One region of the Enterococcus sp. M-BR2 genome, then DNA from elsewhere that is predicted to be linked to it. Evidence: a T-box and tRNA genes for the amino acid it is inferred to sense, from the RefSeq annotation. Region 1 holds a T-box; the other holds one or more tRNA genes.
The links. A T-box is a leader RNA that pairs with one kind of tRNA and senses whether it is charged. The one in region 1 lies ahead of tyrS (tyrosine--tRNA ligase), so its partner is inferred to be a tRNA-Tyr.
Positions count from the first base shown of each region.

Region 2: it has a tRNA-Tyr gene. The T-box ahead of tyrS (tyrosine--tRNA ligase) is inferred to sense a tRNA for this amino acid. The anticodon was not compared.

Region 1 is NZ_CM152743.1:2,469,942-2,476,581, reverse strand. Features, by position in the region: gene tdc (tyrosine decarboxylase) at 62-1,939, opposite strand; gene tyrS (tyrosine--tRNA ligase) at 2,231-3,487, opposite strand; T-box leader at 3,593-3,798, opposite strand; gene AC1F25_RS12015 (polysaccharide deacetylase family protein) at 4,060-5,361, shown strand; gene AC1F25_RS12010 (TetR/AcrR family transcriptional regulator) at 5,431-6,030, opposite strand; gene AC1F25_RS12005 (ABC transporter ATP-binding protein) at 6,284-6,640, shown strand, end outside.
Region 2 is NZ_CM152743.1:318,735-325,374, forward strand. Features, by position in the region: gene atpD (F0F1 ATP synthase subunit beta) at 1-3, shown strand, start outside; gene AC1F25_RS01510 (F0F1 ATP synthase subunit epsilon) at 17-439, shown strand; gene AC1F25_RS01515 (DUF1146 family protein) at 773-1,003, shown strand; gene murA (UDP-N-acetylglucosamine 1-carboxyvinyltransferase) at 1,103-2,404, shown strand; gene AC1F25_RS01525 (DNA-directed RNA polymerase subunit beta) at 2,417-2,593, shown strand; gene yidD (membrane protein insertion efficiency factor YidD) at 2,725-3,021, shown strand; gene AC1F25_RS01535 (GNAT family N-acetyltransferase) at 3,201-3,671, shown strand; gene AC1F25_RS01540 (ROK family protein) at 3,753-4,637, shown strand; gene AC1F25_RS01545 (DUF2969 domain-containing protein) at 4,748-4,984, shown strand; tRNA gene AC1F25_RS01550 (tRNA-Tyr) at 5,072-5,152, shown strand; tRNA gene AC1F25_RS01555 (tRNA-Gln) at 5,159-5,230, shown strand; gene AC1F25_RS01560 (hypothetical protein) at 5,353-5,523, shown strand; gene AC1F25_RS01565 (GntR family transcriptional regulator) at 5,743-6,450, shown strand; gene AC1F25_RS01570 (YigZ family protein) at 6,508-6,640, opposite strand, start outside.

The sequences.
Region 1 (6,640 bases):
GATCCAAACATGCGTCAGAAACAGTTAGCATTCAAGCTGTTTTCTAACATGATTACCTTGCTTATTTTGCTTCGCTTGCCAATAATTGGTCTGCGTAGATTTTTTCCAATTTTTCTTGAAGAGCTGCTTTGATTTTTTCAGCATATTCTTCAAAGTGTTCTTCTTTGTTCATGTATGGTGTCATTACGCTGGCACGCAATACAGTTACTTTTCCGGCACGGTTCCATTCTTCATCTGAGAATCCTAGTTGGTTCACGAATTGCAATGGGCTGTTGCCATAGTCTGGGATAGCAAAGTCAGTATGTGAAGTTAAGAATTCATTACCGTAAATGCTTCCTTTCACGTATGAAGAATAATCATATACGTCATGGTTCAATTTATTCATCGCAACTAAATCGTCGTTGCCTTTTTCTTTGAATACGTAGTCTACCATGTTGAAATCTGGATAAGTTAATGGATGAACTTCGATTTCTTTGTCACCTACTTTGAATGACAAGTCATTCAAGAAGTTGTAGAAACGGTGTGCCCCTTCGATTGATGCACCCATCAATTTACCGTATCCTGTGACATTCAAAGGTAAGACATGGTGTGCTGCCCAAACGCTGGCTGCTGTTGCCCCTGCTTTTGAACCTTCCAAGATATACGCTCCAAGTAATGCTGGGATATCTGCACCTTTTTCAAATACATATGTTGCGAAGTAAGAGATAACGTCTCTCATGCGGATATCTTTGATGACGATACCACCGGCAGAATATGGAACATAGCCCATTTTATGTGGGTCGATCGTTACAGATTCTGCTTCTTCGATTGCTTTATATGCACTGTGTACTTCTTCTAAGATATAATCTTTGTTTTCTGTAAAGACGTTGTATTTGTAATGAACATCTTTTAAATCTTCGAATGGAATGAAGTTGTTGTCTTCGTCTAAGAAAATCGCACGACCGTATCCGCCATAAGCAGCATCTACATGCAAGTAGAAGTAAATACCGTCTTTTTCTAATACGCGACGCAATGCAACGATTTTATCGATACCGTCGATTGCTCCTTCTTCTGTTGATCCTACAACACCGACTACACCTAAGATGGGTGTTTTTTCAGCTGCTAGACCACGAACGATTTTTTCAAGTTCGTTGATGTCCATGCGGTAGTTATGGTCAACTGGCACTGGAATTACTTGGTCTAAACCGATACCGATGATGTCGGCAGCTTTTAGCCATGAATAGTGTTTTGTTTGTGGAACCAACCATTTTCCTAATTTGTCTAAATGTTTTCCGCTACGTGCTGAGTGAGCTTTGATTTCGTCGATTTTTTCTGGAACACTGTCTAACAAGTTCATGATTTCTTCTGTTGACAAGTTCATCAATTCCCAATCGCTTTTTCCAGCAACTAGTTCAGGTGTCACTTCTTTCATAGCAAGTGGCAATGATTTGATGTTGCGGGCATACCAAAGTCCTTCTAAGTTTGCTAAAGAACCATCAGCAACGATGTGTCCCCAGCCATCTTTATAGCTCATTAATTTTGCAAATTCCATGCCTACTTCTTCTTCCATTTGGCTTGTTGCAGGAGAAGATTCGTAAGCAACGTTATTACCATTCCATAGCATAGCAAAATTGTACGCTAGTAAAGATGGCATCAATGTTTCAGAGTTCATATGACCCCAGTAGCGTCCGGCATTATGCCAAGGAACGGAATGGGTACGCATCCGCGCTGAAATTTCTGATAGAACATCTTTTGTTTTATTCACAGTGTGTTCAAAACTAGCACTGCTTTTTTCTTCTGGCGTAATGATAGGCATGTCTTGAGGCATGTAGTTTTGACGCCAGCCTAAATGTTCGTCCACCAATTCATTCAACAAAGCTTTATAGATTTGGCCGTTCTCAGCTTTGTCCCCAATGAATAGGGCATTTAGGTTTAGATCTTTCGACAATGATTCACTCATAGTGAAACCCTCCTAAAAAAAATATTTAAATTTTGTCGAGCCCTACATTACACCTGTTCTCCTATTCTGTAAACTAAGCTTTCGACCGTTTTTTAATCGTATTTTAATATGTATCAATTATTCGAATTGTTCGCACTTTTGAAATAATTAAAAAAAACGAGGGAATTTACAAAAGTAAACTCCCTCGCAAAGATTGTATTAACGACAACCAGCGTTCTATTTTAGGATGGGTTTCAAAATTGGAATGTTGTAATAGTATTCCCCTTTTTCAAGGCAAAAACTTACTAAATTCTAATCAATTACTTTGGCCAAAAAGTAATTTTTCTTACCTTTTCGAATAACCACAAACTTACCATCGAATTCATCGGATGGATTTATGACAAAATTTAAATCGGTAACGCGGTCACCGTTAATACTTATAGCTCCGTTTGAAACATCTTCCCGTGCCTGACGTTTAGATGGTTCAATTTTTGTGGAAACAAGTAGCTCCACGATATTTTCAGGTGTGCTTGAAATTTCAACGTTCGGCATTTTACCGAATCCTTGCGCGATTTCTTCCGCATTTAGTTCTTTAATATTTCCAGAGAACAATGCTTGCGTTATTTTTTGCGCTTCTTTCAAGTCTTCTTCACTATGCACAAATCTTGTAACTTCTTCTGCCAAACGGCGTTGTGCTTCACGTTTCTCAGGTTCTGTCTCTACTTTTTTCGCTAATTCTTCAATTTCTTCTTGAGATAAGAACGTAAAGAATTTCAAGTATTTCACTACATCACGATCATCTTGATTCAACCAGAATTGGTAGAATTCAAATGGTGAAGTTTTCTTAGGATCAAGCCAAATGGCACCGCCTGCGGTTTTTCCGAATTTCGTTCCGTCCGCTTTCAACATCAATGGAATCGTTAAACCGAACGCTTCTGCTTCTGGTCCTTCTAATTTTCGGATCAGGTCTAAACCAGCTGTGATATTTCCCCATTGGTCTGCTCCACCGATTTGTAGTTGTACATCGTATGTTTTATGCAGATGTAAAAAGTCGATGGATTGCAGGATTTGGTAAGTGAATTCTGTGAATGAGATCCCTACTTCCAAACGGCTGGCAACGATATCTTTTGCTAACATCGTGTTGATGTTGAAGTTTTTACCGTAGTCTCTCAAAAATTCAAGTAAAGAGATTTTTGATAACCAGTCGTAGTTGTTCACAAATGTGATATTTGCGTCTTTACCAAACAATTTTCTCATTTGATTGGAAAGTGCATCCACGTTATGTTGTACTTGTTCCATCGTTTGCAACACACGTTCTGTTTTACGGCCGCTTGGGTCGCCGATTGTTCCTGTTCCGCCGCCAATCAGAATATATGGATGATGGCCTGCCAATTGGAATCTTTTCATCATCATAAATGGGATCAAATGTCCGATATGCATCGAATCACCAGTTGGATCAACGCCGCAATAAAGTGAAATGCTCTTTTCTTCAACGAGCTCGCGAAGTCTTTCTTCGTTTGTTTGCTGATTAATGGCGTCGCGCCAAGTTAATTCATCAATAATATTCATTTTACTGACCTCCGTGTAGTTTTTTTATGAAAGCAGGAACCTGCTAGCATGCGTCATTGAGTATTTCTTCGGGATGGAAAATAAAAAAAGTCCCTTGGCATATAGCCAAGGGACGAAATCTCGCGGTACCACCCAATTTGTATGTCTAGATATCCAACATACCTCTCGAACATTTAACGCTGTCGCGTGGCAATCACTGCCAGAGACTCCTGAAATGTAATTCGCTTTAAAGCATGTACTGGTTTGCAGCAACCACCAGCTTTCTGAAACATTGGCTTTAACAACTACTTCGTTTCAATCTTCGTCTTGTTATTATTAATATGTGTCTATCATAGAGCGCAACTTTTTCTTTGTCAACAGAAAAAAGATATTTTTTTTAAATTCCTCATTTTTTCTTTTTTGAATCCGCTCTAATCCCGAACATTTTATTTTCAACTATTGTTAAAAGAAACTATTTTTTCTGTATTTTTTCTGCAATTTATCGAGAAGTCACTTTACTTTTCCTCTTATTCTTTCTTCGTTACAATGAACAACGGGACGAGTAAAAAATGAAAAAGTAAGGGACGAGGTATATGGAAAAAAAGCAAAAAATTATTTTAGGAGCCACTTCTGCTTTAACTGTCGTTATTTTAATTTTAAGTCTTTTTTTTGTCATCCGAGCATACACAAAAAAAGAACCGATTATTCATGAAAAAAAAATAACAGAAAAGACAAAAGAGCCAATGGATGATAAGCAACAGCTAGTGACTCAAGCAAAAAATCTGGCACAAAGCTATGATTATGACCAAGCGATTGCTTTATTGGAGAAAAACAGTAAAAACGGATCTGCGGAAACACAGCAGCTTCTTCAAACACTGAAAAAGGAGAAAGAACAACTAATTGACTGGTCTGATCCTACTCAGATCTCTCACGTCTTTTTTCACAGCTTGATCGTGGACCCACAAAAAGCCTTCCACTCTCAACAGGCTCAAGGATATAAAGACTATATGGTAACTGTTGAAGAATTCAACCGTTCAATCGAACAACTCTATCAAAATGATTTTGTTTTAGTCAATTTGAATGATTTGATCCAAAAAGACGAACAAGGGAATCTTTCCTTTAACGGGCTTGCGCTACCTGAAGGAAAAAAACCATTAATTCTTTCACAAGATGATGTCAGCTATTATGAATATATGGATAATTCCGGTTTTCCTAGCCGATTAGTCGTATCAAATAACAATGAAATCAAAAATGTTTATAAAGAGAATGATAAGGAAGAAATTGGGGACTTTGACATGGTTCCTCTGATCGATGCTTTTGTCAAGAAACATCCTGATTTTTCTTATCGAGGCGCAAAAGGCACCTTGGCCCTGACAGGTTACAACGGTGTTTTAGGTTATCGAACATCCAAGTCTCAATACGGAGATAACGAAAAAACAAAAAAAGAGAGCGAAGAAGCTAAAAAAGTGGCTGATCAGTTGAAGAAAGATGGTTGGAGCTTTGCTTCCCATACCTGGGGACACTTGAATATGACTCAAGCTTCATTAGAGGATGTCAAAAAAGACAATGAATTATGGCAGCAAGAAGTTGCACCTATCCTAGGAAAAACAAATATCCTGATTTATCCATTTGGTGCAGATATTAGCGACTGGCAGCCTTATTCAGCAGAAAATCAAAAATTTGCTTACTTGAAGAGTCAAGGTTTCGATATTTTCTGCAATGTAGATGCTTCTACTCCCGCTTGGGGACAATTAGGTACGGATTTCTATCGAAATGCTCGAATCAATATTGATGGCATTCGGTTCCAATCAGATTTAGACGGACAAAACCCTATTCTTGATGCATTCATCAATGTTCATGAGGTCTACGACAAAGAAGCACGCGAATCCGCTTGATTTTACATCATTTATAAACAAAAAAAGCCGAACTGACATTTTATCGTCAGTTTCGGCTTTTTTTATGCTTTATTTCTTCTTCGGCGCGATACCTTTGATCAGGACTTCTGTCCATTCTGCTGTATATGGAAGCAGTTTTGCGTATATCTCCGGCTTAGAAATTCCTTCTACCATTGCTTGAAAATAGAGGATCAAAAACTCATCCGAATATTTCAAATCCACTTTTCCTTCTTTACGTCCTCGGTGGAAAAGATCAAGCATGATACTGAAACTTTCTTGCGTATACGCATCCATCGCGTCAGAAAATTCTTTTTTTTCTTTTTTTGTATAGTATGTCATCAAATCGATATAAAATTGTTTGTTCACTCGATTGAGATAGCGGATTTTATTTTCACTCATAGCAATCAGCGTTTCTTCAAATGGAAGATTTTCCGCAATCAACGCTTTCGCTTCTTGCCCTAAATCATTCATAAATGTGAAAAATACTTCATAAATCAGCCCTTCCTTGCTGCCAAAATATTTAAAAATCGTCGCTTTACTTACCTGAGCGCTCTCAGCAACCTTATCCATCGTCACTCCAGCGGTTCCTATGTCTGTGTTCATCAAGTCAAAAGCTGCTTGTAAAATCTCTTTCTTTTTCTCTTGTGCTCTCTTTTCAAAACCGTTCATTTATAGAGCCTCCCGTAATTTTAAACTTTTATAATATATATAGTTCAAATTTATTCTGAGGTTTATTATAACTATCTATTGAGAAAGTATCAAGCTAGCAATTCCTTGTTTATGAATTCATTGACAGAAATTTATAAAAAGAATATTATGTACTAAAATATAAAAAAAAGTTTTATAAAAAGGTATAAAACCATTTTATTAAACTGATTAATCTTTTTTAGTATATATTTTAAGAAAAAGGAGTGGGGTTTTTATGGCAGAAATCGTCAAAGTCACACATTTGAAAAAGAGCTTTGGTCGTTTCGAAGCTTTAAAAGATGTCTCTTTCACCGTACATTCAGGTGAAGTCGTTGGATTTATCGGACCAAATGGTTCTGGAAAATCCACGACGATTCGGACACTTTTAGGGATTATAAAAAAAGACGGCGGAACGGCAACGATTTTTGGTCAAGATGTATGGGAAGATAGTTTATCTATCCATGAACGTCTTTCTTATGTTCCAGGTGACATCTCTTTATGGGGAAATTTGACTGGAGGAGCGATCATCGATCTCTTCATGAAGCTTCATGGAAAAGGGAACGCTCAAAAAAAGGACGAACTGATTCAACGT
Region 2 (6,640 bases), 390 kb from region 1:
TAGAAAGGGGTGCCCCATGGATCAATATTTAACAGTAAATGTGGTAACTCCTGCCGGTTTGGTCTATGATCACCATGCAGCTATCGTCGTCGCACGTACGACAGCTGGTGAGCTTGGGATTTTGCCTAAACATGCACCGATCATCGTTCCTTTGACGATTGATGAAGTTCGTGTAAAACGGACAGATTCAGATACCCATGTCGATTGGATTGCTGTGAATGGCGGAATCATGGAAGTGCGTGATAATGTGGTTTCAATCGTTGCTGATAGTGCGGAACGTGAACGGGATATCGATGTATCTCGTGCGGAACGTGCAAAACAACGTGCAGAACGCCAAATCGAAGAAGCAAAAGCAAAACAAGATACGAACGAATTGAAGCGGGCAACTGTTGCGTTGCATCGAGCAATCAATCGTATTAAAGTATCTAAGCACTCATAAAATGAGAAGCGGATGTTTATCCGTGAATCAGAGGTCGTGAGCCTGCCATTCAGCTCCGAGTCACAAGGAACAAATTAAAAAACAGGTTCTCATGTTTGATGAATATTGTGGCTTGTGACCGAGGAGTTGGCAGGAGAACACCGTTTATTAGGAATAAAGGACTGAGACAAGACTTTTGTCTCAGTCTCTTTTTTTGCATATTTTTCCCCTTATTTCCTAAAAATGTAAGGGTATTCCTCTATTTTTAAGTATACTTGTTTTTCCTTTTATACATTTTATGGTATTATCATTTTATTAGTTATTATAAAAACAACTGTTAGAAAGGACGTCATTATGCAAGTATACGGAATTGATGCGATACTTCGAATCGTGAGTTATTTGGCGTTTATCTACTTAGCCTTCTGGTCTTTACGTTCGTTACGCATTGAGACTTTTTTTAGACCAATGCATAATACGCAAATTAGAATGGCAATCGTAATTTTTTCAATCTTTTTAGGGTACACTGCAAGTAATTTTTTCTTAGAAGTTATCGCTTTATGCCGAAATCTTTTCGTTAGCCTGTAAATTTTAAAAAAAGGTACTATTTTAAAAGGAAGGGTGTTATAATAGAAAAGATTTTGAGTAAGTGTATGCTCATTGGAATTTTTTGGAGGGAACAACAACATGGAAGAGATCATCGTAAGAGGTGGCAATCAATTAAATGGAACAGTAAGAATTGAAGGAGCTAAAAATGCTGTATTGCCTATTTTAGCTGCCAGTTTGTTAGCAGAAGAAGGTATTACGACATTAGACAACGTCCCGATTCTTTCTGATGTCTTCACTATGAATCAAGTGATTCGTCACTTAAATGTAGATGTAGATTTTGATGAACAAAAGAATCAAGTAACAATCGACGCTTCAAGACAATTAGAGATCGAAGCGCCTTATGAGTATGTTAGTCAAATGCGTGCTTCAATCGTTGTGATGGGACCGCTACTTGCTAGAAATGGACATGCAAAAGTGGCTATGCCTGGTGGATGTGCGATTGGTAAACGCCCAATCGATCTACATTTAAAAGGATTTCAAGCTTTAGGAGCAAAAATTATTCAAAAAAACGGCTATATTGAAGCAATTGCAGATGAATTGATCGGTAACACGATTTATTTAGATTTTCCTAGTGTAGGTGCTACTCAAAATATCATGATGGCTGCCGTAAAAGCAAAAGGAACAACCATCATTGAAAACGTAGCTCGCGAACCAGAAATCGTTGATTTAGCAAATATTTTGAATAAAATGGGTGCGCATGTCTATGGAGCGGGTACTGAAACAATGCGTATCGAAGGCGTTGATCATTTACATGCAGTCAACCATTCAATCGTACAAGATCGTATCGAAGCTGGTACCTTTATGGTCGCTGCTGCAATGACAGAAGGCAATGTACTGATTGCTGATGCTATCTCTGAACATAACCGCCCATTGATTTCTAAATTGATCGAAATGGGTGCAGAAATCATTGAAGAAGAAGGCGGAATCCGTGTCATCGGACCAAAACATATCTTACCTACAGATGTAAAAACGATGCCTCATCCTGGTTTCCCTACAGATATGCAAGCGCAAATGACAGCTATCCAATTAGTGGCAGAAGGTACAAGCGTAGTAACTGAAACAGTTTTTGAAAATCGTTTCCAACATTTAGAAGAAATGCGCCGTATGAACGCCCACGTCAAAATCGATGGAAATGTAGCAATCATGGATGGAAACCATGAATTGCAAGGTGCGGAAGTGTATGCAACAGACTTGCGTGCAGCAGCAGCATTAGTTTTAGCTGGCTTGAAAGCAAATGGAATCACACGTGTCCGTAACTTGAATTATCTAGATCGTGGCTATTATAACTTCCATATCAAACTACAAAAATTAGGTGCAGATGTTGAACGTGTAGACATGGATCAAACTCCTGCTGAAAAAACAGCACAAACGATTGCATAAGGAAGTGGCTGAATGAGTAACCAACGATATATCTTATTAACTCTGATAAAGATTTTAGTGGTGATCTTATTGCTTATCCTTCTTTTTGTAGCCGGAACGATGATTGGATATGGTGTCATCGGTGATGGCAATCCATTTAAAGTATTTCAACCCAGCTTGTGGATTCATATTCGAGACTTTTTTCATTGATAATTAATTACGGTGGTTCTAGTCGATAGGAAATGAGCCATGAAGCAGCATAGGATAAAAGAAAACAGAAGGGAACGTTGACTTTAGTCGCGATCCCTTTTTTTAGTAAAAGAAAAGAAGGAATCTAGTTGATGAAGAAGATATTGATTTATTTAGTTAGAGGATATCAGCGCTTTATTTCGCCTGCATTTCCGCCTAGTTGCCGCTATTACCCAACCTGTTCTAATTATATGATAAAAGCAATTCAAACTCATGGTGCGTTAAAAGGGACGGTAATGGGGACGGCTCGGATCTTACGCTGTCATCCCTTTGTCAAAGGCGGCATCGATTATGTACCTTTGACCTTTCAATTAACGAGAAATAAGAAAGATAAAAAAGAACCAGATTATAAAAAGGTTGTGAAAAATACGGGTAGCACTGAGCAATAAAGAAACAATTTGGAAAATAGCTTCCCATATTTTGCAAAATTGTGAGTGATTGCCGAAGTGCTGGATTTTGAACACCGTCAAAAAAGGTTGTGAAAAATACGAGTAGCACTGAGCAATAAAGAAAAGAGAGAGTGACTATCAAAGCAACGACTTCATGACTACATATATGGAGGTCAAAAATGATCGAAGAACTCAATAAGATAGATTTACCATGGTCCTTGTTATTAGATGCAGATCCTGATAAAGAAAAAGTTCAGGTATATGTTTCAAAGGGGAACGGCTGGATATGGAAAGAAAAAGAAAAAACAATAGGTATACTGATCTATATAGTAAGGGAAAAAGAATTCGAAATCGTTAACGTAGCTGTAGAACCTTCGCATCAAGGAAAAGGGATTGGTGGGAAACTCCTTGAGACAGCTTTTCAGAAGCTTTCACAACTCGCTTCCAGTCAAACTCAGATCATCATACGAACCGGCAGTACTAGCAGTGCTGCGTTACATCTCTATCAAAAAATGGGCTATGTGGAGATTGGTCGAGTCAAAGACTATTTTATCCATCATTATTCTAAACCGATTTTTGAGAACGGAGAACAATTGCGAGATCAAGTGATTTTAGCGATTCACTTACACAAAGCCAGCTTTAACGAATAGACTAGTGATCCGAGAAAATGCTTTCAAATACTAAACATATACATTACAATAGCTTTAGCAAGCAAAAAGGAGAATGTTTTTATGGGGATATTAGTTTTTGATTTTGGCGGGTCGGCTGTCAAATATGGTTGTTGGGATAGTAAAGATGTCAAAGGCAAGGGCCAATTTGCAACGCCTGAATCTTGGAAAGAAATGAAAGCGCAATTATTACAAGTCTATAAAGACATGTGTCTTTCTTTTGAGATTGAAGGAATTGGGATCAGCTCACCTGGAGTAGTGAATAATGAGAAACAGGTAATTGAGGGAATCAGTGCGATTCCTTATATTCATGGCTTTAATATTTTTAGAGATTTGGAAACTTTGTTTCAACTTCCGGTAACGATTGAAAATGACGCCAACTGTGCCGGAATGGCTGAGTTTTATGAAGGAGCTGCTCGTGATTATCAAGATGTTGCTTTTGTCGTGGTAGGAACTGGGATTGGCGGAGCGATGTTCACGAAAGGCCAAATCAATAAAGGTGCACATCTTTATGGTGGAGAATTCGGTTTGATGTTCTTAGAGGGCGATCAGACATTTAGTAAACTTGGTACAGCCGTACAGATGGCTTGGCGGTATTGTGAACGCAAAGGAGTCGATAAGAATACTTATACCGGAAAAGACGTCTTTGAATTAGCAGAAACCGGGGATGAAATAGCAAAAGAAGAAGTTGAGAGCTTTTATACGTACCTTGCAAAAGGTTTATTCAGTATCCAATTTTCATTCGATCCGGAAGTTATCGTATTAGGCGGTGGCGTTTCTGCAAAGGATGGGCTCATCGATGAGATCCAAAGTAGAATGAAGAAGTTGACAGATCAATTCGACCTGCATGATTTCGAGCCACAGATCCTATTGTGTGAATACAGAAACGATGCTAACCTTGTAGGCGCAGCGGCCAACTATATCGCTATAGGTCAAGGGGAGAATTAAAAGCTTTAGAGAAGTCACTTCTTGCATAAAAGAAGATGAAATGGACAAGAGATTTTTGCCTAAGGAATGTTTTATTGGCTGCAATATGATAAAATGTCTGAGAGGTGAAAATGATGTCAAAAAAAAATAAAGATATTGAAGTACGTATCGAAGAAGTAAAAAAAGATATCAAAGGTAAGAATTATGAAGTCACTCAGTTATTTATAGGAAAAAAAATGATTGGTGAAATTTTAGCCTATGGACCAAAAGAATATGAAATTTTCTTTGGTGAAGAAGATTTTGGAAAAGAAAAAAGTCTTGAAAACGCGATAGAAACAGTGATTCGTCACTGGAATCTGCACGAATAAAAAAATATCAAAAAAACTTTCAATAAAGGGTTGCAAAAATCTGGAAAATTAGGTATTATAACTAAGTCAGGTTGATACAAACCTTTCGGAGGAGTAGCGAAGTGGCTAAACGCGACGGACTGTAAATCCGTTCCTTAGGGTTCAGTGGTTCGAATCCACTCTCCTCCATTTCATTGGGGTATAGCCAAGCGGTAAGGCAAGGGACTTTGACTCCCTCATGCGTTGGTTCGAATCCAGCTACCCCAGTATAGCACAACCGTAGGCTCTCGTAAGTTCGAGAGCTCTTTTTTTGCTTTGCTACCTTGTTCCTTGAAGATTCTGTCAAATTAAGATAGAGTTAAGTTAACAAAAAAATTGGAGGGGTCAAAATGAAGTGGAAAGAAAAAGTAGACGAAGCAGCTGAAAAGTTATATGACTTGGTCAAATCAGAAAAATACGATATCGAAGTGAACATTCCTAAAAAAGGTGAAAAAGCAGTCCATGTAAAATCAAAACGCCCAACGAATCATACCAAAAAATGGATGGCTAAAAACCGCTAATAATAACAAAAGATCCATAAATCGGCATTTTCAGCGATTATAGGGTCTTTTGTTATTTTCTCAATAGGACATATCTAGAAAATGAATTCTATTAATAGGAATGGGAAGAAGGATTTGTACCTACATCATCTGTTTATGGATAGACTCCTTTATCTTTTTCAGTTGTGAATCAGGTATATACCAGTTATAATAGAAGAAACGAAAGGATGGGTGTACGTTATGTCGAATCAATTACCTGTATATATACAGATTCATGACCAATTAAAAAATGAAATCGAACAAGGTATATGGAAAGTCGGAGACCGTCTTCCTTCAGAAAGAGAATTAGCAGTGAAATTCAATGTCAGCCGTATGACGTTGAGACAAGCAATTCAAAACTTGGCAGATGAAGGAATCTTAGAAAGAAAGATCGGTTCGGGTACATATGTTGCGCGAGAAAAAGTACAAGAAAAGATGTCTGGCGCGACAAGTTTTACAGAAATCATGGAATCGCAAAATAGAGTACCTTCTAGTCGAACAATCTCTTACTTTTTGACTTCGCCAAGCTCAAGTGAAATGGAAAAACTAAACTTGAGTAAAGATGACACGATCTTGCGAATGGAGCGTATTCGTTTTGCAGATGATGTCCCTATTTGTTTTGAAGTAGCCAGTGTTCCGCAAAAGCTGATCGATGGCTACAGCAAAGCAGAGATTACTGAATCGCTGTATCGCACATTAGAAGAAAAAGGCGGGAAAAAAATCGGTCCAGCGAATCAAACGATTACTGCTGTATTGGCTTCTGAGAAAATCGCAGACTATTTAGAGGTGAAACGAGGAGATGCAGTTCTTCGTTTGCGTCAGATTTCCTATTTTGATGATGGTACGCCATTTGAGTATGTGCGTACGCAATATGTAGGAAATCGTTTTGAGTTTTATTTGGAAAAATAAAAAACAGGTGATCCCTGATTCCTTATTCGAAAAAAAGAGAATCAGAATCACCTGTTTTTATCTATGATCAGTTATCAGTTGCTCGTGATAAGAAACAGGACCTTCTTCAAATTGGACTTGTCCGTTCAGCAGCTCAATGATGGATTCTTTAAAGCTGTCAGCATTTTTTTCATCCACTGCACAGATGACG